Regions from separate parts of the Pseudoalteromonas sp. SR45-4 genome, predicted to be linked through region 2. Evidence: predicted binding sites of a transcription regulator. Region 2 holds the regulator's gene; each other region holds the start of a gene.
The links. Region 2 encodes LexA, which represses DNA repair genes until DNA is damaged. Its sites were predicted from a motif close to TACTGTATNNNNATACAGTA; they were not measured.
Positions count from the first base shown of each region.

Region 1: the regulator LexA is predicted to act here: its motif matches at 4,735-4,754, upstream of ruvC (crossover junction endodeoxyribonuclease RuvC).
Region 3: the regulator LexA is predicted to act here: its motif matches at 3,614-3,633, upstream of H5058_RS11125 (DNA topoisomerase III).

Region 1 covers NZ_JACJDO010000025.1:469-10,686, reverse strand. Annotated here, with positions in the region: gene tolA (cell envelope integrity protein TolA) at 1-338, opposite strand, end outside; gene tolR (protein TolR) at 343-774, opposite strand; gene tolQ (protein TolQ) at 761-1,465, opposite strand; gene ruvB (Holliday junction branch migration DNA helicase RuvB) at 2,526-3,533, opposite strand; gene ruvA (Holliday junction branch migration protein RuvA) at 3,541-4,158, opposite strand; gene ruvC (crossover junction endodeoxyribonuclease RuvC) at 4,161-4,685, opposite strand; gene H5058_RS11435 (ABC transporter permease) at 4,815-7,316, opposite strand; gene H5058_RS11430 (ABC transporter ATP-binding protein) at 7,306-8,019, opposite strand; gene H5058_RS11425 (arylesterase) at 8,020-8,643, shown strand; tRNA gene H5058_RS11420 (tRNA-Pro) at 8,768-8,844, shown strand; gene H5058_RS11415 (hypothetical protein) at 8,986-9,138, shown strand; gene H5058_RS11410 (Fic family protein) at 9,131-9,745, opposite strand; partial or broken gene H5058_RS11405 (transposase) at 10,053-10,218, opposite strand, start outside.
Region 2 covers NZ_JACJDO010000017.1:29,069-39,286, reverse strand. Annotated here, with positions in the region: gene H5058_RS09265 (SURF1 family protein) at 1-223, opposite strand, end outside; gene H5058_RS09260 (DUF2909 family protein) at 241-471, shown strand; gene H5058_RS09255 (cytochrome c oxidase subunit 3) at 449-1,324, opposite strand; gene H5058_RS09250 (cytochrome c oxidase assembly protein) at 1,355-1,885, opposite strand; gene ctaD (cytochrome c oxidase subunit I) at 1,885-3,477, opposite strand; gene coxB (cytochrome c oxidase subunit II) at 3,477-4,619, opposite strand; gene lexA (transcriptional repressor LexA) at 5,092-5,709, opposite strand; gene H5058_RS09230 (SRPBCC family protein) at 5,989-6,441, shown strand; gene H5058_RS09225 (PaaI family thioesterase) at 6,540-6,983, shown strand; gene H5058_RS09220 (hypothetical protein) at 6,986-7,366, opposite strand; gene H5058_RS09215 (chaperone modulator CbpM) at 7,619-7,939, opposite strand; gene H5058_RS09210 (DnaJ C-terminal domain-containing protein) at 7,939-8,904, opposite strand; gene H5058_RS09205 (endonuclease) at 9,168-9,821, shown strand; gene hmpA (NO-inducible flavohemoprotein) at 10,127-10,218, opposite strand, start outside.
Region 3 covers NZ_JACJDO010000024.1:1,082-11,299, forward strand. Annotated here, with positions in the region: gene H5058_RS11115 (tetratricopeptide repeat protein) at 1-210, opposite strand, end outside; gene H5058_RS11120 (M20 family metallopeptidase) at 324-1,634, shown strand; gene H5058_RS11125 (DNA topoisomerase III) at 1,660-3,600, opposite strand; gene H5058_RS11130 (flagellar motor protein MotB) at 3,803-4,723, opposite strand; gene pomA (flagellar motor protein PomA) at 4,726-5,493, opposite strand; gene H5058_RS11140 (exodeoxyribonuclease VII small subunit) at 5,762-6,004, shown strand; gene ispA ((2E,6E)-farnesyl diphosphate synthase) at 6,007-6,894, shown strand; gene dxs (1-deoxy-D-xylulose-5-phosphate synthase) at 7,007-8,869, shown strand; gene H5058_RS11155 (ligand-binding sensor domain-containing diguanylate cyclase) at 8,940-10,218, opposite strand, start outside.

The DNA.
Region 1 (10,218 bases), on a different contig from region 2:
TTCTCTTTGGCTTTACGCTGTTGCTCTAACTTTTTAATTTGTCGTGCTTCTGATTCTCGCTCTTTGCGCGCATTACTAGCTCTGCGCTCTAAATCGCGAATGCGTTTGTCTTCAGCTCGCTTTTGATCGTCTTCTTTTTTTCTAAGTTGCGCAATTTTTTGCTCAACCTGTTTTTGATCAACCGTTACCGCAGACACCGCTTTATCTACATCGGGAATAGCCGAATTAAGTGTAACTTCCATTACCTTAGGCGCTGGCGGATGAATATTTGCGGTGGCATACAAAAACCCACCTAATGCCACATGTAAAAGTACTGATTTAATTAATGGTGTTTGCATAAGGCTACTTCGTCCCCTCAAAGGATTCTGTCATTAACCCTACCGATGGCACGCCTGCTCTTTTTAAAAAGTCCATTAATAGTAATACTTCTTGATATGACACTTTGCCCGAGCCTTTTATCATTACAGGTACATCTGGATTTTTCATCAGCTGTAACTTAATTACGGCAGCTACATCTAGCGCTTCCATTGGCTCTTCAGGGTCGGTGCCTACGCTTACATAGTATCGGCCATCAGCATCTATAGAGGCAATAATAGGTGGCGTATCTTTAGTATCAACTAAGTCTGACTCTTCCATTTTTGGTAAGTCAACTTTAACACCGTGAGTAATGAGAGGTGCTGTAGCCATAAATATAATTAGTAGTACCAACATTACATCAATGTAAGGCACTACATTAATTTCTGCGACCGGACGGCGCTTTTTACGCTGATACATTCGCTTGGGCCTCTATTTGAGTAGCTGCTTGACGGTGTAGGATATTAGCAAACTCTTCCATAAAGTTAATGTAATGCGTTTCTAATTTTTCAACTTTATTAGCAAAACGGTTATAAGCAATAACAGCTGGAATAGCTGCAAATAAGCCCATTGCAGTAGCAATCAACGCTTCAGCAATACCTGGTGCTACCATTTGTAGCGTAGCTTGCTTAACTTCGCCCAGTGCAATAAAGGCATTCATTATGCCCCATACTGTACCAAACAAGCCTATATATGGACTAATTGAGCCCACGGTTGCTAAAAATGACAAACTTGATTCTAATTTTTCTACCTCACGTGAAAGCGCCACGCGCATGGAGCGATGTGTGCCTTCCATAACAATGCCAGCACTTTGAAATGTATTTTTTTTATGACGTGCAAACTCTTTAAAGCCAGCGGTAAATAATGCTTCTATACCTTTTGATTGCCCACTACGTGATGAAATTTCGCTATACAGCTTACTTAAATCAATTCCAGACCAAAACTTTTGTTCGAACTTTTTGGCATTGCTTAAAGCGTCTGAGATTGCTTTTTTACGCTGAAAAATAATAGCCCACGACATTACCGACATCGCTACTAACGCTAGCATCACTAGTTGCACAAGCAAACTTGCTTCTAGAATTAGATCTAAAAAATTAAGCCCTGATCCCACGTTAAACTCCTAAAAAATTAAAAACACATCAAATTGATTTATTTGGATAATATGACCTTACACCAGAACTACAAAGGGTAAGCGTCTAAAATTGTAGCTAGTGTATATAGTGTATTTCCCGCTTACAACGATCTTGCTATGAATAGACAACAAAAAACGTTAAAAAATTCTTTTATTTTTATTAAACCGTAAAATAACCCGTTTATTATAATTGCGTAATTAATATTAGTGTTTATTAATGCGCTATTATAAAGGTAACACTCAGTTAAATTAGCTGTTTATTCAAAATATAAGCATAAGCACGCAAAACAACCTAAGGTTTACTTTAACGTAATAGTAAAACTAATACCGAAATTTACTGTAAAATACAATATAAGCAAATAATTTCATAAAGTTATAATGTTAACGATTAATTAACGTGCAATAATTGAACATTCATAAAAAGCATTCAGATTAGTTTTTTTTATCTGAAATTATAAATTTTCTAGTTTGAACAAAAAACAACTCTTCGGTATTATTACCTCATACCGAACTAACGCATTAAATGAAAGTTTTCATTGCACCCAGTTCTTCGTAATATGACATTTCATCGTATTACATTGTTTTACTTTTTTAGGATAAAACCTAAGTAAGTAAAATAGAGTTCCCAAGATTACTTCCTTCAACTTGTTGTTTGCCCGCATTATTTGCGGGCTTTTTTTTGCCCATAAATAATCTTCATAACATGAATACCTAGGTATTAAGTTAGCATCACAACTTTAGCGTTTATAACAATTGCATAAAGCCTAAGCTAGTGCGCCACAGCAAACCACCTATTAGTTAACACCAGCAATATAACGCAGGCACAATAACCTTGATTGACTTAACGCATCGTGAATTATTGCTAAATTTAAGTACGCATACCAACCACATTAAAACTCACCAAGTATAGCGCCAATAACGTGCCTATAGAGTAAATATAACGCAGCGCAAAGCAACATAAAACACGGCTAAGCATAAACTAAAAAGCCATTGCAATTAATTAATCGCAATGGCTTTTTAAATTGGGTAAAGCTTTTTATTAGTCTTGCTTTGGTAGTAAACCAAAGTGATGATATGCGTTGTCTGACACTATTCGTCCACGGGGTGTTCGCTGAATAAAGCCCTGTTGAATTAAAAAGGGTTCGATTACATCTTCAATAGTCTCTTTTTCCTCGCCAATAGCTGCAGCTATATTGTCGAGCCCAACTGGGCCGCCCATAAATTTTTCTATAATGGCGAGTAAGTACTTACGATCCATATAATCAAAACCGCTTTTATCTACATCGATCATATTAAGTGCCAGCTCTGCCACTTCGGCGTTTACCGTACCGTCTGACTTTACTTGGGTGTAGTCACGCACTCGGCGTAGTAATCTATTGGCAATACGGGGGGTACCGCGTGAGCGTTTAGCAATTTCAACTGCACCCTCGTCGCACATTTCTAAATCAAGAAAATGCGCCGATCGCCCTACTATGTACGATAAGTCTTCTACTGAATAAAACTCTAAGCGCTGCACAATACCAAAGCGGTCACGCAGTGGCGAGGTTAACGAACCCGCGCGAGTCGTTGCGCCAATAAGCGTAAACGAGGGTAAATCTAATTTTATCGAGCGTGCTGCTGGGCCTTCACCTATCATAATATCAAGTTGGTAGTCTTCCATTGCTGGGTAGAGTATTTCTTCAACTTGTGGGCTTAACCTGTGTATTTCATCAATAAATAATACATCACCTTCTTCAAGGTTGGTTAGCAATGCGGCTAAATCACCGGCTTTTTCGAGCACTGGCCCTGAGGTTGCCTTTATATTTACCTGCAGCTCGTTGGCAACAATATTAGCTAATGTAGTTTTACCCAAACCTGGTGGGCCAAAAATAAGCAGGTGATCGAGTGCTTCGCCTCGGCTACGGGCCGCTTCAATAAAAATTTCCATTTGCTGTTTAACATGCGGTTGACCACGGTAATCGGCGAGTAATTTTGGCCTAATTGCACGGTCTATAGAGTCTTCGTTGGGTTTTTCAGTCGCGTCAATTAAGCGATCAGCTTCGATCATAGGTTACTCACAGCATTGATTTTAAAGATTCTTTAATAAGAACTTCAGTAGACATATCGGGTTTACTTACTGATTTTACTGCTTTTTGCGCTTGTGGCAATTTATAACCTAGCGACACCAAAGCCGACACAGCATCATCGGCGGCATTATTAGCAATTGTCGCGTCGCTAAACGGCTCAATAACCGCACTGTCGCTGAAAGGGGTGAATAAATCGTTGCCCCAATTTTTTAACCTGTCTTTCATTTCGAGTACTAGCCGCTCGGCGGTTTTTTTACCTACACCGGGTAATTTAACTAAGCTTGTGGAGTCTTCGTTATTTACACAGCTTACAAATTGCTGCGCCGACATACCCGACAAAATAGCTAAACCTAGCTTTGGCCCTACGCCATTGGCCTTTAATAACTCTCTAAATAAGGCACGCTCTACTTTGTTGTTAAAGCCAAACAATAGTTGTGCATCTTCGCGTACTACAAAATGAGTATAAACAATGGCACTTTCGCCAACTTTAGGTAAGTCATAAAAGCAGGTCATTGGCATTTGCACTTCGTAGCCAACACCACTTACCTCTAATAATATTTCGGGAGGTTGTTTTTCTACTAAAATACCATTTAAGCGACCAATCATAGTTATTTCCTTAAACGTCCTCTAACGGTTTTGCTTGCGCTACCCGCTAGTTTTATTAAATTTTGTTCTGAGTGCGCATGGCAAATAGCAATAGCCAGTGCATCGGCGGCATCAGCTTGTGGCGTACCAGGTAGTTTTAAAATGTTTTTAACCATATGCTGTACTTGAGTTTTATCGGCGCCACCATTGCCTACTACGGCTTGTTTTATTTGCCTTGCTGAGTATTCAAATACTGGTAAGTCGGCCATTGCAGCGCCTACAATAGCAGCACCACGTGCTTGGCCTAGCTTTAAGGCTGAGTCGGGATTGTGCGCCATAAACACTTTTTCTATCGCGAAGGTTTCTGGCGAAAACTGCTCTATAAGCTGGGTAATGCCTTGGTAAATCATTTTAAGTCTTATATGAAACTCATGATCCGCTAATTTAATGCAACCACTGCCTAAATAAGTGAATTTAGACCCCTGATGCGCTACAACACCGTAGCCAGTTAAGCGTGAGCCTGGATCAATCCCTAAAATTATGGCCAAAAAGCACTCTCATTATTGTTATTCGTTAATTAGGCTAATAATGCCAGAGCACTGTATAAATTACCAGTAACAATAAAACAAAAACGCCCACTTAAGTGGGCGTTTTCCTTTTGCTTAAATATTGGCAACTTAACCTAACGCACGCACCAGCCCTTGGGTGTTTTGCTTAAGTGTGCGAGCAATCATAAAATAGCCTAACCCCGCTACAAACACTCCACCTGCCACCGGTCCTATTATCCAAATATGCGGATGTAACTTACCCGCCAGATCAAATAACTGCTGCTGTACAATTAATAGCGCAATATCACTAAAAAAAGCGGCAACTAAACCGGCCAAACCACCAAGCAATAAAAACTCATATAAAGTGGCGTTTTTTATAAGCCGGCTTTTTGCACCAAGTGTGCGCAGTATTACAATTTCTTGCATGCGCTCGCCTAAGCTTGCTTGCACTTGCGATATTAATACCAGTGCACCACACAACACCACAATAGTAAGTACAAAGCCAATTGCAAGTGACACTTGCTCTATGGTTGATTGTATTTGTTTAACAAAGTTACCTACATCTATGGCGGTAACCGTTGGGTAGCTGCGCAGCAATTGACTAAAGTCGCGTTTTTGATCAGGCTCAATACGTACCGACGAAATATACGTTGCCGGAAAGTCTTTGAGCACATCAGGACTTAAAATAATAAAAAAGTTTGGCTTAAGGGTGGCCCAGTTTACTTTACGCACACTGGTAATTTTAGCGTCAAACGACTGCGCACCAATTAAAAACGTTAACGTGTCGCCAAGTTCAACATCTAAACGCTCAAGCATAGACTCCTCAATAGATGCCTCTGCTAATGTGTTTTCATTAAACCACTGCCCTTGCACTATTTCGTTTTGCGCTGGCGGCGTTTCAAGCCAGGTTAAGTTTAGCTCGCGACCAATACCAGCGCGTGCCTCTTCATCTTTTTTCTCGTTGTCTTGCAATGATACTTCTCGCGCTACCAGCTCGCCATTTACCGCATTTACCCGGCCACGAATGGTGGGATAAAACTCCGATACCTGAATGTTTTTTTGCGCCAAATAAGTATTAATTGGCTCAAGTTCGTTTTGGGTAATATTGACTAAAAATGCATTGGGAGCATCGTCTGGTAACTGCGACTGCCAATCGGCTATCATGTCGTTTTTAAGTACCACTAAAAATAGTAATAGCTTAATAGCGAGGGAAAAGCTGATCAGCTGGACTGCATTCACATTTGCACGCTTTTGAATTGACGCAATTGCCAGCGACCAACTATTACCCGGCTTTAAGCCCAATTTACGGCCACCACCAAATATAACTTTAGACACCAAAAACAACACGCCAATTAAAGTAAGGGTTGAGGCAAACAAAATCAGAGTAATTTTTATATTATTGCTAAATAGCCACATGAGTAAAAACACGGTAAACGCACTCATAGCTAAGTGCAGCCTGCTAACCGCTAGTTTATCGCCTAAGTTACGACGCAGCACTCGCAATGGCGGAATATCAAATAAATCAAATAAGGGCTTGATAGAAAACATCACAGCACAAATTACACCTGTACTAATTGCCACTAACCACGGCTTAAAACCCGCCATTGGCAACGTTGTACCCATGCTTTTTGCTAAATAATGTGTCGCAATTTCTTGTAAACCATAGCCAATTAATAAACCCACTGTTACCGCCATTAAACACACCATTAATAAGTGTGTAAGGTAAATTTTGCGGATCATTGCGCGGCTACCACCTAAGGTTTTCATCATAGCAACTGGGTCGTATTGGCGTTCACAATAACGCTTTGCAGATACCGCAATTGCCACTGCGGCTAAAATAATGCCCAGTAAACCTGCTAGCAACAAAAAGCTTTCTGCACGGTTTAAACTATTAGATATTGGCGATTGGCGATCTTTTACGCCATACCATTGCTGGTTTTCTTTTAACTGCGGTTTTAGCCAATCGTAAAAACTATTTATATCGCTTTCATCGCCGGCATAAAGCTGGCGATAAAACACTCGGCTACCCGGTTGTATTACTTCTGTTTTTTCCACGTCGTTAATGTTTATAAGCACCCTGCGGCTACTCGAAAACACATTAAAAGGCGCGTCGGGCTCTTCTACAATTACTTTTTCAACGTTAAATAATGCAGCACCTAGCTCTACTACATCGCCTATATCTATATTTAAACTATAAAATACCGACTCGCTAAGCCACACATTGCCAAGTGTTGGTCCGCCGCTAGCAACTTCGGTTTCTCCATTTAGGCTCGATTTAACCTTAAGTTGCCCCTTTAACGGGTAACCACTTGAAGCCGCTTTTACCGAACTAAATTGCATTTCGTCGTTGGCAAATAACATAGTGTCGAAGTAAAGCATTTGTGCGGTTTTTAAATTTTGTTGCTCTGCTTTAGCTATATAAGAAGTGTCGATTACGTGATTACTGCCAAGCACTCGGTCGGCGGCAATAAAGGCGCTACTTTTTTGCGCAATGCTCTGCGCAATACGCTCGGTAACCATAGATAAAGTAAGCACGGTAAGTACCGCAAGCGCTATAGCCGCACTTATCACCGTAAGCTCACCACGGCGAAACTCCCGCGAAAATAACTTAAGCGCTAACTTAGCCCACATTTGCTATTTCCTCTGCTGAGTTTTCTACTAATCGGCCACCTTCAATTTGAATAATATGCTGGCATTTTTGTGCAAGTGCCTCGTCATGCGTTACTAAAATAAGCGTAGTACCGTGCTGCGAATTTAGATCAAATAATAACGACTCAATCATTTTACCGTTTTTACTGTCTAGGTTTGCCGAAGGCTCATCGGCAAACAGTATTTTTGGTGTGCCAATAAATGCCCGCGCAATAGCAACGCGTTGCTGCTCACCACCAGAGAGTTGCGACGGATAATGGTCGATGCGATGACCCAAACCTACCTTTTCTAGCAAAATAAGTGCTTGCTGTTTAGCGTCGCGCTCCCCTGCAAGTTCAGCGGGTAGCATTACGTTTTCAAGCGCTGTTAAACTTTGTACTAACATAAACGACTGAAATACAAAGCCTACTTTTGCGGCGCGCAGCCCAGCACGCGCTTCTTCATCGAGATTATGTAGCGGCTCGCCATCTAAAAATATTTCACCGCCACTCGCCGTATCAAGCCCAGCTAACAAACTAAGTAACGTAGATTTACCAGAACCAGAAGTGCCCACTACCGCAACAGATTCGCCATGCTTGACATTAAAGCTGATGTCGCTGAGGATGGGCAACTCACCTTCAAAGGTAGATACCACTTTAGACAAACCATTTACTTGAATTATATTTAATTGAGAAAGCGCTGACATATGACTCATTCAATCCTACGTTTTGTATTCATTTTATTTTTAGTTATCAAGCCACTAAGTGCAGCAGCTAATAACACCATTTTAATACTTGGTGACAGTTTAAGCGCAGCCTACGGACTTAAACAAGAACAAGGCTGGGTACAATTGTTACAAGATAAATACGATGCTGAGCAAAGTAATATCAAACTTATTAATGCCAGTATCAGTGGCGAAACAACCGGTGGCGCACTGCGCCGTGTAGATGCTTTGCTAGCGCAGTATCAACCAACTCATGTACTTATTGAGCTGGGCGCAAACGACGGTTTACGTGGTTTTCCGGTGAGTAAGCTACAAGCTAACTTAACCGAATTAATCAAAAAAAGCCAAGCAGCCAATGCCACCAGCGCTTTAATGGAAATTTATATTCCCCCCAATTACGGGCCACGTTACAGTAAAATGTTTACCGATAGTTTTACACAAGTAAGTAAAAATACAAACGCTTACCTTATGGACTTTTTTGTACTTAAAGTTGCTGGGCAAAACGACTTAATGCAAAACGATAACTTGCACCCTAACAAAACTGCGCAACCAATACTACGAGACGAAATGTATAACACGATCAAACTGTGGTTAAATAAAGACTAGCGCCATGCTTAACTACTTTTAATTGCGCAAGGAAACTATTTTCAGCCTGCTTGCGCAAAAAACACCCAAACAAACAAATGCTTATTGATTTTTAAAAAAATACACGTACTATTGCAACCTCAGTCGGTATGTGGCGCAGCTTGGTAGCGCACTGTCATGGGGTGGCAGGGGTCGAGAGTTCGAATCTCTCCATACCGACCATTTAATAATATCTAATTTCAGAATCAAATTTAATCTCGAGCCTTCAATATTATCATAAAAAATACTTATAACTTTAATTGATAACACGAGTATCTAGGTGTAAGGTTAATTACAGATATATATTTATACGAGGTGGCAATTATGAGTAAAGATAAGAAAAAAATCACAAAAAGTATGATTTTAAGATCTGTTGCTAGCTCTACGGCCATCGAAACTGGTGCAACAGTTAAAACAATTGAGAAAAAACTAAAAGCAAATAAACTCAAATACGAGTCTCTTTCACTCGCTATTTAATTATATCCCTTACAAGCCTTTCAATATGTTGGTAATCTCTGTTTACACCCGCTTGAATTGACTTAAAATAAAAGTCTTTATGCTCATCCCACAAACTATAATCAAGTGTTCCTTTACCTGCTTTGCTACACAAAAAATCCATTAACAGACGGCTTATCCTACCGTTACCCTCACGAAATGGATGAATTAAAATAAACTCAACATGGCTCTGCGCTATAAACGAGACAAACTCTTCATCGGTCATTTCTGGTAAGTTATTAAATCGAGATAAATACTCATCTTCAAATAACCTAATATTTTTTTCAATTTGTAAAGGTGACATAAACTGAAATCCGCCTTTGCCCATATCAATACTTCTTATTTTACCTGCCCATTCATATACATTACCTAGCCACTGTCTGTGCCAATTAGCTACATTTTGAAAAGAAAAAACATCATCTTCTGGGGCAGCCATTGTAAATGTTTTTTCATATAGTTTAACTAAAAGAATGGCCTCAACATCATCCATTTCTGCTACATCAACAATCGCTAACTTGTTCGCTAAAACTAGTTTTTCAGATCCTAGTTGATATTGCGCTTCAATAGAATCAGTCTCGTATTTAGTCATTAAATTACGCCAGTAAAATGATTAGTGTAAAAGTGCTTAACAACCAATGCAAGTAACCTTTAGCGTTGTCCATTTGATATTAGTCGAAACTGACAATAAAAAATTAATGTGACACCCATTCTAATAATTAATCGCTTTAATTTTTACTAAGATAAATATCGTTTGGCTTAAAGTGTCCTAAATATTCAAAATGCTTCCGCTAGCTCAAATAACACCGTTTTTACCTACTTTTCATTCATTTTTAGGCATGCAAAATACTATGCTTTCACAGTGAAGGGGAATAACGGGTAATTTTTGAAGTAACGCTTTAAGCCAGTAGCTTTTCGCAATTACTAACGTTGGCGCGCCGCTTTCTGTTTAGGTGTTCGCAGTATCCTTCGTGCGACGCTGGGCGACCTACTGCACCATGAAATACGCGACTAAATTGTGTGGTGAGTTTTAGCCAGTTTTCGGGGGTAATGTTTACTCTTTGT
Region 2 (10,218 bases):
ACAATCCTGTTTTATTCCAGTTACTAGGTAGTTTAAGCATTTGCTGCCAGCTCATTACACCGTGCGTTTGCAGCGTTGCAATAGAAGCTAACTGCTGTTGTTTGTGTGTCGCACGTTCTAACTGCCAAAAACCTAAACGCACACACACCAAAACTACAATCACTACCATACAAATGGTGATTATTGAGCTAAACTTTTGTTCACGCCATCTAATTAACTGCATAAAGGGTCAACCTAGTGATGATTAAAATTTTTATTGTATTGTTGTTATTATTTATACTTTTTAACTTATTTCGCGCTTTATTTATTATGGTCTCTGGAAAAACCCAAGGACGACCTATGTCTCACTTTTTAGGTCGTCGCGTATTATTTTCTGTGGTGGTATTAATAGTTGTTATTGCCGCACTAAAACTTGGCTTTATTAGCGGCAATAACGCCCCTTTAATAACTACAGCACATACACAAATATAAATAAGCATAACCAAACTACATCAACAAAATGCCAGTACCAAGCCGCCGCTTGAAAAGCAAAGTGCTTATCTTTAGTAAAGTGTCCTTTTAAAATTCGTAAAAATACTACCAATAAAATAATAGTTCCTAAGGTCACATGCATGCCATGAAAACCCGTAAGTAAAAAGAACGTGCTGCCATAAATACCGGCATCTAATGTTAAGTTTAAATCGTTATACGCATGAATATATTCTTCTACTTGTAGGCCTAAAAAAACTGCACCCAATAAAATAGTCAGTCCTAAAAACACTTTTAACTGGCCGCGTTTATCACTTTCTATTGCCACATGGGCAAAATGCAAAGTAACTGATGAGGTCAATAAAATTAAGGTGTTAATCAGCGGTAGACCTTGCCATCCCATAGCTTGGGTAGTGTCGCCCCCTGGCGTGGTAATTAATGGCCACACAGCTTCAAATGTAGGCCAAAGCACTTCGTTAGTCATGGCATTGTTATCGGCACCACCAAGCCAAGGCACAGAAAGCATACGGGCGTAAAAAAGTGCGCCAAAAAATGCCATAAAAAACATTACTTCAGAAAAAATAAACCAACTCATTCCTTGTCGAAAAGAGCGATCCATTTGCGCCGAATATAAGCCTTTCCCGGCCTCATCAATCACGTTTTTAAACCAGCTAAACAACATATACAGCAGTACTGCTATACCTGCGTACAAAATATAAATGCCACTGTCACCTTCTTTACCGGCACTCATTACGGTTAGAGCTGCACCTACTGCAATAAAAAATAATGCTACTGCGCCAACAATCGGCCATGGGCTTTGATCTGGTACATAATAATGCTCATATTCTTGCTTCATTTTATTTGCTCCTGGTTGTCACTAGTTAGGCTAGTTGTTATTGGCTGCTAGCCGCTCACTAATATCAAATACCGTATAAGATAAAGTTAACTCTTCAATGTCACTTGGTAGTGCGGTATCAACATAAAAAAGCAACGTAAACTCTAGTTCTTCACCTGCTTTTAATGGCTGTTGATCAAAACAAAAACACGCTATTTTATGTAAGTATTTTGCTGCTCTACCGGGTGATACCGAAGGCACTGCCTGCATTACTTTATCTTGGTCACTATTATTTTTGGCGCTAAACATTACCTCACGCATAGCACCGGGCTTTACCGCAACACTGTACTCTTTAGACTTCACAGCAAAGGGTGCACCGCTTTGTGCATGCGTGGTAAAGCTCACACTTATTTCGCGATTTTGTATTACTTGCGTGCTTTGCTTTGCTTGCTCTAATGATGGCTTACCGTTAATGCCGGTAATATCACAAAACACGTCATACAAAGGCACTAACGCAAATGCAAATGCGAACATGGCTAAGCAAATAACAACTAAGCGCTTAAGTAGCGGTGCGTGTATCATTATTTTATTTCCGGTGGTGTTGAAAATGTATGGTACGGAGCAGGTGAATCTACCTCCCACTCCAGTCCTTCTGCGCCTTCCCACACTTTTGCAGGAACCTTGTCGCCGCCGCGTGCGCATTTAATCACTACAGCTACAAACAACAACTGCGATAATCCAAAGGCAAAGCCGCCAATACTAATAATGGCGTTAAAGTCAGCAAACTGTAGCGCATAGTCGGGTATACGGCGTGGCATGCCTGCAAGCCCTACAAAGTGCATAGGAAAAAACAATACATTTACGCTTACCAGCGATAACCAAAAATGCCATTTAGCCAGCGCTATGTTATACATATTACCAGTCCATTTAGGCAGCCAATAATACGCGCCTGCCATAATAGAAAACACCGCTCCCGTTACCAGTACATAATGAAAATGTGCCACTACAAAGTAGGTATCATGGTACTGAAAATCAGCCGGTGTAATGGCCAGCATCAATCCCGAAAAACCACCTAAGGTAAACAACACAATAAAAGCAATACTAAACAGCATGGGGACTTCAAACGTAATTGAACCGCGCCACATAGTGGCTACCCAATTAAATATTTTTACTCCAGTGGGCACCGATATCAGCATAGTCGCGTACATAAAAAATAGCTCGCCAGCCACCGGCATACCGGTAGTAAACATATGATGCGCCCACACTGTAAAACTCAACAACGCAATTGACGCCGTGGCATATACCATGGAGGAATAACCAAAAAGTTTTTTACGCGAAAAGGTAGGAACTATAGTAGAAATAATGCCAAAAGCCGGCAAAATCATTATGTATACTTCGGGGTGGCCAAAAAACCAAAATATGTGCTGAAACATCACCGGATCACCGCCACCAGCTGCATCAAAAAAGCTGGTTGCAAAGTATTTATCGGTGAGCACCATGGTCACTGCACCTGCGAGTACCGGCATAACCGCAATTAATAAAAATGCCGTTATCAGCCAAGTCCATACAAACATAGGGACCTTCATCCAAGTCATGCCTGGGGCACGCAAGTTAACTATGGTTACAATTACATTAATTGCCCCCATAATGGAGCTAATACCCATAATATGCACAGCAAATACAAACATGGCGGTATTGTCATTACTGTAGGTTGTGGACAGCGGCGCATAAAAAGTCCAACCAAACGCAGGACCGCCACCGGGCATTAATAGCGATGATAATAAAATTAAAAACGCGAATGGTAAAATCCAAAAACTCCAGTTATTCATTCGGGGTAAGGCCATATCAGGCGCGCCAATCATTAATGGCACCATCCAGTTAGCTAAGCCAGTAAAGGCCGGCATAACGGCACCAAATACCATAATCAACCCATGAACCGTGGTCATTTGATTAAAAAAGTGAGGATCCACTAATTGCAATCCTGGCTGAAATAACTCAGCGCGGATCACCATAGCCATAGCACCACCAATAAAAAACATAGTTAGCGAAAAAATTAAGTACAAGCTACCTATATCTTTATGATTAGTGGTATATAACCAACGCTTAAAGCCTTTAGCAGGATGATGAGCGTGGTGAGCTTCATTAATGTCAGGTTGTTCTACTATGCTACTCATTAGTTCGCCTCCCCATCGGCATCAAGTGCTGCCTGTATTTCACTTGGTTGAATTACATCACCGGTATCATTACCCCATGCATTACGCTTATAAGTAATTACCGCTGCTAATTGCTTTATAGAGAGCTGTTTAGCAAAGGCTTGCATGGCTGTGCCGGGGCTTCCGTGAATAACAATATCAATGTGGTCTTTTATATCGCCAAGCACTATCGGGCTGCCTTTAAGTGCAGGAAAAACGCCTGGCAAACCTAACCCTGTGGGCTGATGACATGCAGCACAATTGGCCATATACACTTGCTCACCCAAAGTCATTAATTCTTCTTTAGGGAGTGTTTGGTCAAGTAATGCAGCATCTGCTGCTGCTGCTTTTTGCTTTGCTTGTTTAGCATCTGCTAGCCAAACTTTAAAATCGGCCTCTGACTTAGCCTCTACTACCACTGGCATAAAGCCATGATCTTTACCGCATAGCTCAGCACACTGACCGCGATAAATACCGACTTCGTTTATGTTGGTCCACGTTTCGTTAATAAACCCCGGGTTTGCATCTTTTTTAATAGCAAAATCGGGCACCCACCAAGAATGAATAACATCGTCGGAGGTCATTAAAAAGCGTACTTTTTTATTGATCGGTAATACCAGAGGCTTATCTACCTCAAGTAAATAGTTGGGGTTTTTATCGGCTAGGTTGGCAATTTCATTTTGCGGTGTGGCAAGTATTGAGTAAAACTCAACATCTTCCCCCATATATTCGTAATGCCATTTCCATTGTGAACCAGTTACTTTAATAGTGATATCCGCTTTACTGGCATCTTCCATCGCTATTAATGTTTTAGTTGCGGGGACTGCCATTGCTATTAAAATAACAAATGGAATTGCTGTCCAGAGTATTTCTACTTTGGTACTTTCGTGAAATTGAGCAGCAACTGCTCCTTTAGATTTACGATGATGAATAAGTGCCCAAAACATAACGGCAAATACAATCACGCCTATTACACAGCATATTAAAAATATGGTCATGTGTAGTTGATAAACATTATTACTTATATCGGTTACGCCTTTGCGCATATTATATTGGCTATTTGCCAATGCTAACTGCGGAAAAACAAACAATATAAGCCACAAGGTAGAGCTCAATTTACCCATGTGACAGCTCCTTTAATACTGTTGCGAGTGCAAAACAAAAAGACATAAGCTTTATATGCCAATTTGTTATTTTTTATTTTTGTATTGCTGCCGGATATATAAATATATTTTCTCAAAACTAAAGCTGTGAGTTATTGTTAGTCCAGCCCATTAACAATTAGTTAATAATTGAACAACTAGCAAGTTTTAGTTTGAAAAATAATCAAATAATATTAGGGGATTAGCGTAAATATGGGATTTATTTAATTTTGTTCTAAGCAGGAAGTGAGCAACAGCAAGGGTTACAAATAAAAAGACAGCGATAACGAGTATTAAATACTTAAATGATAAAAAACATAAACTTAATATAATTTTTTCATTACAGCGGAATTTTCACAAAAAAAAGCAAAAAAAAGCGCACTAAAAAGTGCGCATTAATTATCTGAGCTATTAAATTATGCCGATATTTTACATAGCTATAACAGCTTAATTGTCACATCCAGTCAGCATTACGAATAACCCCAACAGCTAAGCCTTCAATATTAAAAGATTCGTTTTCAAGATCCACTTCTATCGACGAAAATTCTTTATTTTCAGCATGCAATAATACTTTTTTGCCTGCTTTTTCTAAGCGTTTTACCGTTACATCGTCATCAACGCGGGCAACAATAACTTGGCCATTTTCGGCAACTTGAGTGCGATGAACAGCCAGTAAATCACCATCCATAATACCAATATCTCGCATGCTCATACCATTTACACGCAATAAAAAATCGGCAGCGGGTTTAAACATTAACGGGTCAATTTTACAATGGCTCTCAACATGTTGTTGCGCCAAAATAGGTTCGCCGGCAGCTACACGGCCTATTAACGGTAAACCAAGTTGTTCTGGTTCATCTTCTTCAATAAGTTGAATACCACGGCTAGCGCCTGGTTTCATTTTAATAGCGCCTTTTTTAGCCAGCGCTTTTAAATGCTCTTCTGCTGCATTAGCACTTTTAAAGCCTAATGTTTGTGCAATTTCTGCGCGTGTAGGAGGCATACCAGTGTCTTTAATAAACACTTTAATAAGTTCGAGTATTTGCGCTTGGCGGTTAGTTAATGGTCGCATACAACTGGTTTTCCATACAGTACATTTAACTGTGAGTATATACAGTTATCTGAAAATCGCAAATTTAAATTACTCCTCGCCTTTGCTGCCAAAGATGGCATTGGTCTAAGCTTAAAATTACCAAGTAAATTACAGATAAAATTACGCAGATCACGATAGTGTTAGTTTTACGTTACATTAATTACATAACTACTAAGTTGTTGCTGTTATTAAAAATTAGTTAACTATCGTTTTTGTAATGGGCCTTAACTTCATCAATGTGAATTAACGGAGAGTGTTATGAATATCACTGTAGCGGTAATAATTAACGGTCCTAAACGTAAAGTATGGGCGGCAATAACTGACATCGAAAACAGTGCCAATATGCTGTCTGGCATTATTGATGTAAAAATAATCGAGAAGCCACCACAAGGGCTAGTGGGCTTAAAATGGTTAGAAACACGAAAAATTTTTGGCAAAGCAGCCTCAGAAACCATGTGGATCAACGAAGCTGTTACTAATGAATACTATTGCACTCGCGCAGAAAATGGCGGGGCAGTTTATACCACTAAGCTGTCACTTACCGCCGCCGAACCTAGCACCTGTTTAACCATGACTTTTTCTGATAGATCTGAGTCTATTTGGGTAAAAATGATCTCTGCAGTGATAGGTTTTTTTCTTAAAAGTTCGATGCGTAAAATGCTAAAAAAAGATCTCGATGAAATTAAGCACTATGTAGAAAGCAAAAAGTAGCACTGTATTACCATGCAGTAGCTGCACTAATTTGGCTATCATATCGCCATGAAAAATCGTATTATCGGTTATCGTTTTCAACCTTTAAAGGAGTAACAATGAGTATTTGGCATCAACCTATTACTTTAGCGTTTTGTAAGCAGTTAGACCAAGGCATAAATGGCCAAGGTACACTGATGAAAACCATGGGGATTGAAATAACTGAAATTGGTGATGATTACTTAGTTGCCACTATGCCAGCAATTCCTGCGCACCATAACCCTATAGGCATGGTGCATGGCGGAGCAAACGTGGTTTTAGCCGAAAGTGTTGCCAGCTACGCGGCTAATTTTGTGGTCGACTTCACTAAATTTTATTGTGTAGGGCAAGAGATCAGTGCCAGCCATTTAAAAGCCTCGCGTAATGGCACCTTAACCGCCACCGCAAAAGCGTTTCATATTGGCAAGCGTAGCTCAGTATGGGAAATAAAAATAACGAATAGTCGCGGCGAGCTTTGCTGCGTATCAAAAATGACCGCAGCTGTTGTAGAGCGCAAAGGCTAAGGCTATTTTTCTAGCGGGTAAATAGTAATTTCCATGCCTGCACCAATTGCCGATATACGTAATAATGTATCGGCGTGCAGCGCTTGGTTAAAACACTTTGGCGAAGTGCCCGATTCAAAACCAATATCAAAGGTACGGCGCGAACAACTCAACCATTGCTTAAGTGCAGCCCGCGAGCATGACTCTACTAACTCACATAAGTGGTTAATTGCTTTATCCGGTGAAGATATTTCGCCTGTTACTTCTATACGCGCTAACTGACGGTATTCGTCTTTATCATAATGTAAAATAGTGGCGATTTTTTTTAGGTCAGCTACAAGCACGCTAATATCTTGCTTTGACTCAAGCTCTAGGTCTACATTTAAAAATTGAATTTCCGACATTGTCTGCTGTTTATCCTCTAATTAGTTCGCTGTAAACTTTAACGCAGTTTTACGCTTATACCAAATCAACTCTGCAATATTCACCTTTTTTATCTGAATAGTCGGCTATTTTTACGCATTTATTGACGCTTTACTTACTCTTATTTCACGAATAAAAAATATTTAAGCACCAAAAGCTCACTATTATAAAAGTGCTGAGCTAGCTCCATAAAAATAGCTAGCTACTTGCATTTAAAATTTAACCACTATTTTTTATTCTAAATGTTTAAATCGACTTAAGTGCTGCTTTAACATTTGGTTTTCAGCAATCAACTCATCCCGTTCATCCAATAATTGTAAAACCAAAGCAATAGCAGACCAATCTAACGATAAGTCATGCTGAATACGCGCAGCCTTTTTAACTAAGATCACTGTTGATACCGTAAATTGCCATTCTGTAACGCGCTCGCCCTCAATAGGAATAGCAATGCTGTGCTCAACCAATTCATATAATATGGCTTCGCTAATATCACTACTCACACACAATTCTTGGCTAGTGAGTAAATTGCCTTGTGGTGCCTCGATAATTTTCATTATGACTTGCTCCAATTGCTACGGGGGTCAAAATGGGCTTTTTCGGCCAGCTCTTGCCAAAGCTTTTTGCTAACATCATCACTCAATGCTGGATTAACAATTTTAATCACAGCAAATAAGTCACCTTTGGCTTTTTTACTAATTAACCCTTTACCTTTAATGCGTAAACGTTGACCCGATTGACTATTAGCTGGAATAGTTAGTTGGATTTTTCCGGCTAATGTAGGTAAATTTATTTTAGTGCCCAAAGCAGCTTCCCATGGTGCAAGAGGTACCACTATGTTTAGGTTATGCCCCTCAACGTCAAATAATGGGTGAGGCACTAAGCGAATTTGCAAATACAAATCACCATTAGGGCCATTTGCCGAACCTAATCCACCTTGGCCTTTTAAGCGAATGCGTTCGCCATTAACCGAGCCGGCAGGAATTTTAACTTTAAGCGATTTTTTAACTTCAGATACACGGCCACTACTGTCTCGCTGCGGCAGCATAAACTCAATTGGTTTAACGGTATCGACTAACGTTTCTTCAAGAAATACCGGGAATTCAATTTCCACATCTTGTCCTTTTTGCGCACGAGCGCCACCAGTTCTGCCCTGCCCGCCATGGTTAAACCCACCTGCGCCGCCAAACATAGAATTTACAAAATCAGAAAACTCCTGATCGGCTTGGGGATCACCTTGCTGATAATGGTTTTGTGACGAGCCATAGCTACCGCCATAATTTGCTTGCTGCTGAGCACGGTTTTGTTGATTACGACGTAACACATCGTATTTAGCGCGCTCTTCTTTGTTGTGAATAACTTCGTAAGCTTCACCTATCTCTTTAAACTTTTCCTCGGCTTGAGGTTCTTTACTTACATCTGGATGATATTTTCTAGCTAGCTTTTTATAAGCTACTTTAACCGCTTTATCGTCTGCATCGGGCGATATTCCAAGCACGGCATAATAATCTACAAATTTCATTCGCAATCCAAATCACAAACTTATGAGCTTTCATCATACTCTTTAAGTAACAACTTTTGTTTATTTAAACAACAATTTAAAGTAGATAACCTGAGCTCCGGATAATAAAACTAAATATAACTATGATTCAATACGTTAGTAAATCTCTTAACCAGAGCTAAGGTTAAATACTAAAGAACGGTAAATATGGCTTTAAGTAAACTTTATCTTTTAGCTTCAAGTCATTAAACTAGCCGCTCCTGTAGTTCACGTATGTGATGGATATGACTCGATTTATTTTAGCCTTGTTGGCTTTTTTTGTATGCTTTTCGCTATCGGCTGAAGAATTCACTCGGTTTTCAACCGCTAAAAGACACCTAATTAAAACCCTCCCTAGTAATGCTAAAAGTATTTACTGTGGCTGCGATATAAAAAAGCAGGGTAAAAAACTAGTTCCCGACCCCACTAACTGTGGCTATGTGCCACGCAATACACATACCCGCTCAGGTAACGTAAATGCACGCGCTTTACGCATAGAATGGGAGCATATTGTGCCTGCCTGGGAGTTTGGCCACCAATTACAATGCTGGCAAAATGGCGGGCGTAAAAACTGCCGTAAAGTAAGTGCTAAGTTTAGAAAGATGGAAGCCGATATAAACAACTTGGCTCCTGCTATTGGTGAAATTAACGCAGATCGTTCTAATTATCGATTTGGAATGCTTAGTGAAAGCGCCACCCAATACGGTCGTTGTGAAGTTAAAGTTAACTTTAAACAACGAGTAATAGAGCCTCCTTTTTATGCCCGTAAACAAATAGCCGACGCCTATGCCTATATGCAAAAAACTTACGGCTTAAAAATATCAAATAAACAACAGCAGTTATTTAATGCTTGGCAACAACAAGCGTATGCCGCGCAAACCAATACCAAAAAGCTTTAATTTAAAGGTATTAGGAGCCAGTTTAATATTTAACCTGAACTCTGGTTAAGAGATTTACTAACGTATTGAATCATAGTTATATTTAGCTTTATTTTCTCTAGCCAGTGATTTCCAGTGAAAACAAGGCGAATTTACGCGTCAATAGCTGGCCTATTGCAAGTAAATTCAACGCAGTTAGCGCTGAAAATAGCTGCTTGAGATAGGTTTATTATCCGGAGTTCAGGTTATTTAACGGCACAAAAAAGCGCGCTATTGAAGTAATGCCCAATAGCGCGCTTTTTTAATTGAGTTTTATTCTATAAATATTATAGATCTTGATGCGGGCCAAAAATTTCGTAATGAATGTGTCCGTTATTAACGCCTAATTCTAGCAGTTGTTTTTTCACAAAGGCCATAA
Region 3 (10,218 bases), on a different contig from region 2:
CGAAGCCAGAGCTTGCTCGGCATCGCAATCTAAATTTGCTACTACTATATAGTCGTTATATTCAGCGGCTAATTTATCTAATATTGCTGCCTGGTTAATACATTCAGGACTTTGCGCTGAGTAGAAGTTTAGCAGTACCAACTTTTGTTGTGATGTTTCGCCGAGTACTTGCTGAAAATTTTGCGCGTTGATACTAACTATGTTGCTCATTGAATTGATTGCCATATTCATTTATTTAGGTTTTTATATGGTGCTGAACATAATTATTACAAGTCATATATCTAAATCACTTGGATATACATTTATCTCAATAAGGGAAAATCATGAAGTTAACTTACTTAGGCACAGCGCTATTATTAGCTAGCCCTCTATTGGCGGCTAAATCATTAGACTTAAATTTACATAGCAGCATGCCAGCCATCGAAAGCTTTTACCTCGATCTGCATCAATCACCCGAGCTTTCGTATCACGAGCAACAAACCGCAAAAAAAATAGCAGCGCAGTTAAACAAGCTTGGTTTTGAAGTTACAAGCAATGTAGGTGGTTTTGGCGTTGTAGGCATTTACAAAAATGGTGATGGCCCCACAGTAATGATACGTACCGATACCGACGCCTTACCTATTACAGAACAAACAGGTAAGGCGTATGCTTCTAAAGTAACAGTAATAGACGAGCACGGTGCAAAAGTAGGTGTTATGCACGGCTGCGGTCACGATATACATATGAGCTCATTCATTGGTACTGCTGAACAACTAATAGCTCACAAAAATGCATGGCAAGGCACGCTAATGATGGTGGCACAACCCGCAGAAGAAGTAGGCGGTGGCGCTAAAGCCATGCTAAAAGAAGGCTTATTTAGTAAATATGCAAAACCTGATCACATAATTGCGCTACATGTAAGTGCAAGTGTGCCTGCCGGTAAAGTTGCGATAAAAAATGAATATACTATGGCCAGCGTCGATTCTGTTGATATAACTATAAAGGGTAAAGGCGGACATGGAGCTTATCCGCATACCACTATTGATCCGGTTATTATTGCTGCGCGCACTGTGCTTGCACTGCAAACTATTACGAGTCGTGAGCTTTCACCATTAGAGCCATCAGTTATTACTGTTGGATCTATTCATGGTGGCTCAAAACATAATGTAATTTCTGATGAAGTAAAGTTACAACTTACATTACGCAGCTATAACCCTGATATTAGAAATGCACAAATTGCAGCAATTAAACGCATTACCGCCGGTATTGCACAAAGCGCAGGCCTTGAGGAAGCGCTCTACCCTAAGGTGCAAGTACATGAAGATGAGTCAATTCCATCTACATATAATAACCCGGCACAAACCAACCTTGTGCGTCAAAGTATTGCCAGCGCTATTGGTGATGAAAATGTGCTTGAAACCCTCCCTGTAATGGCAGGTGAAGACTTTGGCCTATATGGCCGCACTGACGAAAATATTCCTATCACACTATTTTGGCTCGGTGGCGTTAACCAAGCAAAATATGCAAGTGCAATAAAAGCGGGCGAAACATTACCTTCACTGCATTCAAGTAAGTTTGCCCCTGACTATAAAGTCGCACTACCAACTGGCATTAAAGCCATGAGTAACGCAGCGGTAACTTTGTTTAATCAATAGTTTTATTTAAATAATAGCTCTGTAGTTAACCTGTAACAGAGCTTTTTTTATAACTCGACTTTTTATAAGGCGTTTTTTGGCCACGTTTAACAAAACGCTTTTTAGCTGAAGTTTTAGGCAGCTTTGCAAATACATTGCTATCGCAATTTGCAGCTTGTTGTACAAAACTATTTAAGTCGGCAAGTAAAGGCTGTAAAAATTGCTGATAGCTCATTACTTGCTGTGCAATATCACCTAAGCTCGATTCCCATTTAGCGGTTAAATCGGGGCGAACTAAACCTTGCGGCAGCACGCTAATAAGTGCACTCCCGGTTTCGGTTGTTTTAATTAATTTGCCTTCACGTTTTAAAAAACGGCGTTTAAATAATAATTCAATGATCCCCGCTCGCGTTGCCTCTGTGCCTAAGCCATCGGTGTCTTTAAGTACTTTTTTTATCTGTGGATCTTGTACATAGCGGCTTATGCCTGTCATGGCTGCAAGTAAAGTCGCATCACTAAAGTGCGCTGGCGGAGAGGTATATTTTTCAACAACCTCCCCTTGCGAGCAAAAAAGTAACATGTCTTTTGTTAAAAGCGGTAGCGTGGCTTCATCTTTCAATTCAGACTTACCCATTAGCACCTTAAAACCCAAGCTTACATCTTGCTTTGCATTTGCTTTAAATAACCCGCCAGCAATAGTTATCTCTGCTTTAGTTTCGTTGTAAATATAGTCGGGATAAAACTGTATTAAATAATGACGACATATTAATTGATAAACCTTTGTCTCATCGCTACCTAAACTTGTCGACTTTAACTGTTTTGCCGTAGGGACAATGGCGTGATGCGCAGCCACTTTTGAATCGTTAAAACATTTACTACGTTTTTTACTATCAGCTGCTTTTACTAACTCAACACCTTGCCCGCCATTAGTGCTTATAGCTTTTAAAATAGCAGACGCATCTTGGTGATGATCATTAGGTAAGTAGTGGTTGTCTGAACGCGGGTAGGTAATTAACTTATGACGCTCATAAAGAATTTGGCATATATCCAGCACCTTTTGCGCTGGCATAGCAAATGCTTTTGCCGCGTCTATCTGCAAAGCAGATAAGTTATAAGGCAGTGGCGCAGTTTGTTTTTTTTGCTTTTGTTCAAGCGCCGTTAGCTCAGCATTTTGCTGTGTGATACGCGAGGCTACGTTTTCAGCCAATGCTTTATTTAATACTCGCCCTTCTTCGTCTTGATAAGGCTCACATGCCTTACTGGGTATCCATTTTGCACTAAATGATTGTTTTTCGGGGGTGACTAAGTGGGCTAATACTTCATAAAATGGCTTCGATACGAAATTTGCTATGTCATTATCTCTATTAACCACCAAGCCAAGTATGGGTGTTTGTACTCGTCCCACAGAAAGTACGTTACCAAACCCAGCTTTTTGCCCTGCTAAAGTATAAGCGCGGGTTAAATTCATACCAAACAACCAATCAGCACGAGAGCGCGCTAAGGCTGAAACGCTCAACGGAATAAACTCACGGTTAGATCGCATAGTCGTTAATGCTTTTTTTACTGCAGCTAAGTTTAAATCACTAATTAATAAGCGTTGAATATGCTGCTTTTTAGTTTTACTTATTTTGGCTTCTTCAATAACTTGATCGACAAGTAATTGCCCTTCTCTGTCGGGATCACCTGCATGCACTAGTGCTGTAGCCTGTTTGATTAGCTTTTTTAACACAGTAAGTTGCTTGCGAGTTTTAGTTTTTGCTTTTAATTGCCACTGCTCAGGAATGATAGGTAGGTGCTCAAACTGCCACTTTTTAAAGCGCTCATCATAGTCATCGGGCTCGGCTTGCTCGAGCAAATGACCAATACACCAAGATACGCAATCACCATTTGCAACTTCAATGTAGCCATCGTGCTTTTTGTGCGGTTTTGGTAACGCGTCGGCAATAGCACGCCCTAATGACGGCTTTTCGGCAATATAGAGTTTCATAAGCAAGCTCTTTTACTGTTTATATACACAGTAGTTTAGCATATCAATTCACAGCGTGGGATGTTTTTATTAAACCGTATTATTTAACAACTCTGAGGTATTTGGCTGAGGTGGTGACTTTTAGTTAATTTTAACTAAAAGTCACCTGAAATCAATTACACTTAGTTTGCTTAAACCAAGTGTGTTTTTAATAAAATGACTGCTACCTTACATCGATAGGATCAGACTCTTTGGCTTTTCCTTGTAAAATAGATATTTCAACGCGACGATTACGACGGCGATCTTCATTGCTGTCATTTGGCACTAACGGCCGGGTTTCAGCACGCCCTACTACCATCATTCTATTTTTATCAAATCCAACTACTTTTTGCAGCTCACTAGCTACTGCAACTGCACGCTTAGATGAAAGATCCCAGTTATTAATATATAACTCGTTTGAAACCTGAAAATCGTCGGTATGCCCCGACACAGTAATTTCTCCAGGCACATCTTTTAATAGCACGCCAATTTCTTGAATAATGGGTTTAAACTTAGGTTGTAAAAATGCACTACCCGAAGGGAAAGAGCCATTTTCGCGAATACGAATAATTATTTGCTGCCCTAATGATTCAAGCTCTATGGCACCATCAATTATTTGTTTTTCTAATTGCTGGGCAATTTTTTTAACTAAGTCGTTTGTTTGCTGTTGATCGGCCGCTGAAATTGCTTGCTCCGATGCTTGCTCTTTGGAAGTACTACGCGACTCGCCACCACGTTTATCGCCCCGCTGCTCTTGCCTTCCGCCTGCTGAACTTTCATCACCTGCCTGAAACTCTAACATTTGCTGGGTCATTTCTACCGTTTGCTGTTGAATTGTTTCAATTGGGGTAGGCTCTGGCTTGCCCGGAGTAAACTCCATAGCAATAACTGATGTGCCTTTGGGAATATCTTTAACTTCTATTTTATTTTGTACACCAAATGCAAATTTCATCGAACCGGCAATTTGTTTAAATTTAAGTACATCCATTTCAGAAAACGCAAGCAAGAGCACAAAAAAGCACATTAATAGCGACATTAAATCTGCGAATGTCCCCATCCACGCAGGTAAACCTGGGGGTGGGCACTTGCACTCTTGATCAGACATAGTTAATCCTCAGTGTTTACTTTACGTTTTGATTCAGCAAGATAGTTTTTCAAAATACCTTCTATTACTTTTGGATTTTGACCATCTTGAATACCTAAAACCGCATCTAAAATTAAACGTTGATTCATTGCCTCTTCGTCTTTACGCAGCTCCAATTTTGTTTGAATAGGAATAGCGACTACGTTAGCTAAAAATGCGCCGTATAATGTGGTTAACAATGCCACCGCCATAGCCGGACCAATTGCTTTAGGATCATCCATATTAGATAACATCGCAACTAAGCCTATTAAAGTGCCTATCATTCCCATTGCTGGGGCTATATCACCCAAAGATTTAAATAAAGTAGCACCCGACTCATGCCGTGCTGTAGTTAATGAAATATCTTTTTGCAGTGTGGCCCGCACTACGTCTGCGTCGTGGCCATCTACTAGCATGTCAACGCCTTTGCGCATAAATGGATTCGGTATTTCTGCCTCTTCAAGTGCTAAAAACCCGCCTTTACGTGCTGAATCTGCAAGTTCAACTGCTTTTTCGATTAACTCTTCTGGCGACTCAAGCTTAAACATAAACGCTTTGGTAACCACCTTACCTATGCCAAAAAACTGTGACATAGTAAAGTTTGATAAAACGATAAATAATGAACCGCCAAATACGATTACAACAGAGGGCGTGTTGTAAAACATAGCCATTTCACCGCTACTACTCATAAACATGGACATGACAATTAAGCCAATTGCGCCAAGGATCCCAATAATGGTTGCTAAATCCACATTCCCTCCAAAGGTTTTTGCTTTTATATGCAAACGTTTGTTATTAATTGTTTATCGGCAAGATACTGAATTGCTTAAGCCATTTTTTATAGATAAACATAAAAAGCTGGATTAAGCACTATTCTAGATCAACTTGTGTAATCTATCTAATTATCAATTTTTTAAAACATAAAGCGTTTATTAACGAAAAAACCATTTCATCCTTTGACCTAGTTTAGCATTCCCCCTAAAATTGACTTCTAAATTTATTATGTAAGTTGAAATAAAGATGGCGACTAAAAAACCTGAAAACTTAAGTTTCGAGCAAGCACTAGAAGAATTAACAACAATCGTTAGTGAAATGGAACAAGGTGATTTATCGCTTGAGCAGTCATTAAAACAGTTTGAGCGTGGCATTGCTTTAGCAGGCGCATCGTCTAGTAAGTTGCAACAAGCTGAGCAAAAGGTGGCTATTTTAATGGGCAAAGATGAGAAGTCTGTATTAACCGACTTTGATAATGATATGGAATAGCCGTGACTATTAAAGAACTTATTACACATGCTCAAACTGATGTAGCCAATACTCTTAACCTTTATTTTGACCAATCGCTTAATACTGACGAGACCATAAAAGCCGCCACCCATTATAGTTTAATGAATGGCGGCAAAAGATTGCGTCCTTTTTTGGTTTACGCAACGGGTAAAATGCTCGGCGCAGATAAACAAGATTTAGACGTACTTGCTGCAGCTATAGAATGTATTCATAGCTACTCGTTAGTTCACGATGACTTACCAGCTATGGATGATGATGAATTACGTCGCGGACGCCCAACCTGTCATATCGTGTACGGCGAAGCACACGCAATTTTAGCCGGTGATGCACTGCAAGCTTTAGCATTTGAGTTAATAGCCAAGCATAATTTTAACTGTAGTGCTCAAGCTCAAGTTAAAATGATTGCTGAACTGGCACATGCCTCTGGGTTACAAGGTATGGTGGCAGGCCAAGGGCTTGATATTGCAGCTACTGATAAAGTAATAACCGTGGCTGAACTTGAGCGTATTCATAAGTTAAAAACCGGTGCGCTAATAAGCTGTGCAATTACACTGGGGGCTTTGTGCTCGAACAATGTTAGTCAAAACACGTTAGAAAATTTAGCCACTTTTGGCTATGCCATAGGGCTTGCATTTCAAGTACATGACGATATTTTAGACGTAGAAGGCGATACCGTTACTTTAGGTAAGCCTCAAGGGTCAGATATCGCTGCGAATAAAGCGACATATCCCGCTTTATTAGGTATGCTAGGCGCTAAAGAAAAAGCGCAAAACTTAATACAACAAGCCCATGCAGCGTTAGCAAATATAGACGCCGATACCAGTGCTTTAGCGTCACTAGCTAACTATTTAATTGAACGTGACCACTAAACACGGCTTAAACGTATTGCAACTTAGCACTAAAATTATTACTGAACATCAAATAACTCAAACAACGCGTTTGCACAGTTAGTTGATGTTAGCGAAGGACATATATAAAACCATGACACTTGATAGCAGCAAGTATCCATTACTTAATTTGGTTAACGAACCAGCCCACTTGCGAGACTTAGCACAAGATAAGCTTCCTGCATTTAGCCATGAGTTGCGTGACTACTTACTCAACTCGGTATCGCAAAGTAGCGGGCATTTAGCGTCTGGTTTAGGTACCGTAGAGCTCACTGTGGCACTACATTATGTGTATAACACCCCAGATGATCGCCTTGTATGGGATGTAGGCCACCAAGCTTACCCACACAAAATACTCACCGGGCGTCGCGATTTAATGCACACCATTCGTAAAAAAGATGGCTTGCACCCTTTCCCATTTCGCGAAGAAAGCCAATACGATACGTTTAGTGTGGGCCATTCTAGTACCTCTATTTCAGCTGCGTTGGGCATGTCTATTGCTGCGCAAAAAGAAGGTAAAGGACGCAAAACGGTTGCCGTTATAGGTGATGGTGCTATTACAGCAGGCATGGCTTTTGAAGCCATGAACCACTTAGGTGATGTAAAATCAGATATGTTGATCATTTTAAATGACAACGAAATGTCGATTTCTGAAAACGTTGGCGCGTTAACAAATCACTTTGCCCGTATTTTATCGGGTAGCTTTTATACTAACATTCGCGAAGGTAGTAAAAAACTACTCTCGGGTGTGCCACCAGTTAAGCAACTTGCCAGTAAAATGGAAGAGCATATTAAAGGGATGATGATCCCTGGTACCTTCTTTGAAGAATTAGGCCTAAATTATATTGGCCCAATTGATGGCCATGATGTAAACATGTTAGTAGATACGCTGCGTAATATGCGTAACTTAAAAGGCCCGCAATTACTGCATATAAAAACCCAAAAAGGCAAAGGGTATAAACCCGCTGAAGCCGACCCTATTGGCTATCACGGCGTACCTAAGTTTGATCCTAATACATCAAGTTTACCTAAATCAAAACCCGGTGCGGCTACATTTTCTAATGTATTTGGCGACTGGTTATGCGACATAGCAAAGCAAGACAGCAAGCTTATGGCGATAACACCGGCTATGCGCGAAGGCTCTGGCATGGTGCGTTTTTCAAAAGAGCATCCTGATCAGTATTTTGATGTTGCGATTGCCGAGCAGCACGCTGTAACCCTCGCTGCTGGTTTTGCTTGTGAAGGCTTAAAACCCGTTGTCGCAATTTACTCAAGCTTTTTACAACGTGCGTACGATCAGCTAATTCACGATGTAGCGCTGCAAAACTTACCTGTGCTATTCGCTATTGACCGTGCTGGTATTGTTGGCGCAGACGGCGAAACACATCAAGGTGCGTACGATTTAAGCTTTATGCGCTGCATTCCAAATATGGTCATTATGGCGCCAAGCGATACAAATGAGTGTCGCCACATGTTATATACTGGTTATCAAGCAAATTGCCCTGTTGCTGTGCGTTATCCGCGTGGTAGTGCTGGTACGGCAGAAATTGCAACTAATATGCAATTACTTGAAATTGGTAAAGCCGATGTTGTTAAGCAAGGTGCTAAAGTGGCTATATTGTCATTTGGTACATTACTTGAAAACGCGCAACTAGCAGCTGATGAACTCAATGCGACTTTAGTTAATATGCGCTTTATTAAACCGCTTGATACTGCGTTACTCGATGAGTTAATAAACAGCCACAATGTAATAGTAACGCTTGAAGACAATGCAATTTCTGGCGGTGCTGGCTCTGCGGTTAATGAGTATTTAGCAACGCAAAAAGCACAGGTTAGCATTCTTAACTTGGGTATCCCTGATGAATTTATTAAGCACGGTACACAAGACGAAATGCACGACGAAATGGGCTTAGGCGAGCAAGGAATATTAACTGCTATCAAAGCGTTTATTAATTAACCTCCTACTCATTTAAAGCATATTAAAAAAGGAGCCTAGGCTCCTTTTTTAATATCTAAATATTAGTTACTTATCGCATCCATACTTTAATATCAGCTAAACCATTGGCTTGTAGCAAGCCTATTTGCTGTTCAACATTAGGGTTTTGCTCAAACTCAAACGCATCTAACTGCTCATCAAAGGTAATGTTAGCGACCCCATCGCCACCGCGTTTTTTAACTTGATGCAGTGCAATATCAGCTAAATTAATCGAGGTTTCCCAGCTAATAACTTGGCCACCTAATAGTGGTAGCGGATAGAACGACCAACCAATTGAGGCTGAAATATGAGTGCTTTTACCGTTTGGCAATTGAAATGCATGTTCGGAAATTCCTTGGCAAAGATCCGACACATAGCTGTCAATTAAGTTACATTTAAAGTCACGTAATAAAAGTAAAAACTCATCGCCGCTCCAACGTGCCACATAATCTGAGCCCTGAGTACGCGAATTAAGTAATACCGCCATTTGCTGCAAACAACTATCTCCGGCAATTGGCCCATACGCATCGTTAATACGGCTAAAGTTGTCTAAGTTCATAATTAATAATACTAGCGACTTGCCCTGCGCTTGCAGTGATTGTGAGTTACGCTGAAAATGTTCAATATCTTTAGGTAGTTGGTCGAACAAAAAGCGGCGACTACGTAACCCTGTAAGCTCATCTGAATGGCTCACTAGCTTAAGCTGTGAGTTAACTTTATTAAGCTTATCGTTTGCTTGGCGAAGCTCTAAGGTACGATCAGTGATCAACCCTTCTAACACTTCTTGTTTACGGCGCTCTTGCGCTCTAAATACCCAAAACACTAAATAAAACAATAAAACAAAACCACTGGTGATCAGTAATCTAAAGTAAATTGTTTCGTCAAAACGCTCAGGTACTACAAAAGCGTAATCAACAGATTGGGCTATGTTCCAATCCTCGCCTTGGCGTTTTGTTTCTAACTGAAACAAAAAAGAACCGGCTGGGAGGTTAGTATAAATAGCTTCGCGGCGAGTATTCGCGTATCGCCAGTCAGTATCTAAACCATTTAATTTATACCTAAACTCAATACTATTTGGCGCGTAATAATCTATGGCTGTGTATTTTAAAGTAACATCGCGCTCGTCTATTTTTAATCGCGGTTTATTACCTAATGCAGCAGTGGTTAAACTACGTAATGGTGTAGTTAATGTTTCTATTTTAGGTTTTAAACCACGCAAGCCAAACAACTCAACGCTTTTAGGTATTTCAACTACACCTTGTAAACTGGGATACCAAATAGAATTGTTCATATCAACAACCGCGTCATGCCCTAAGCCATTACAACATTGG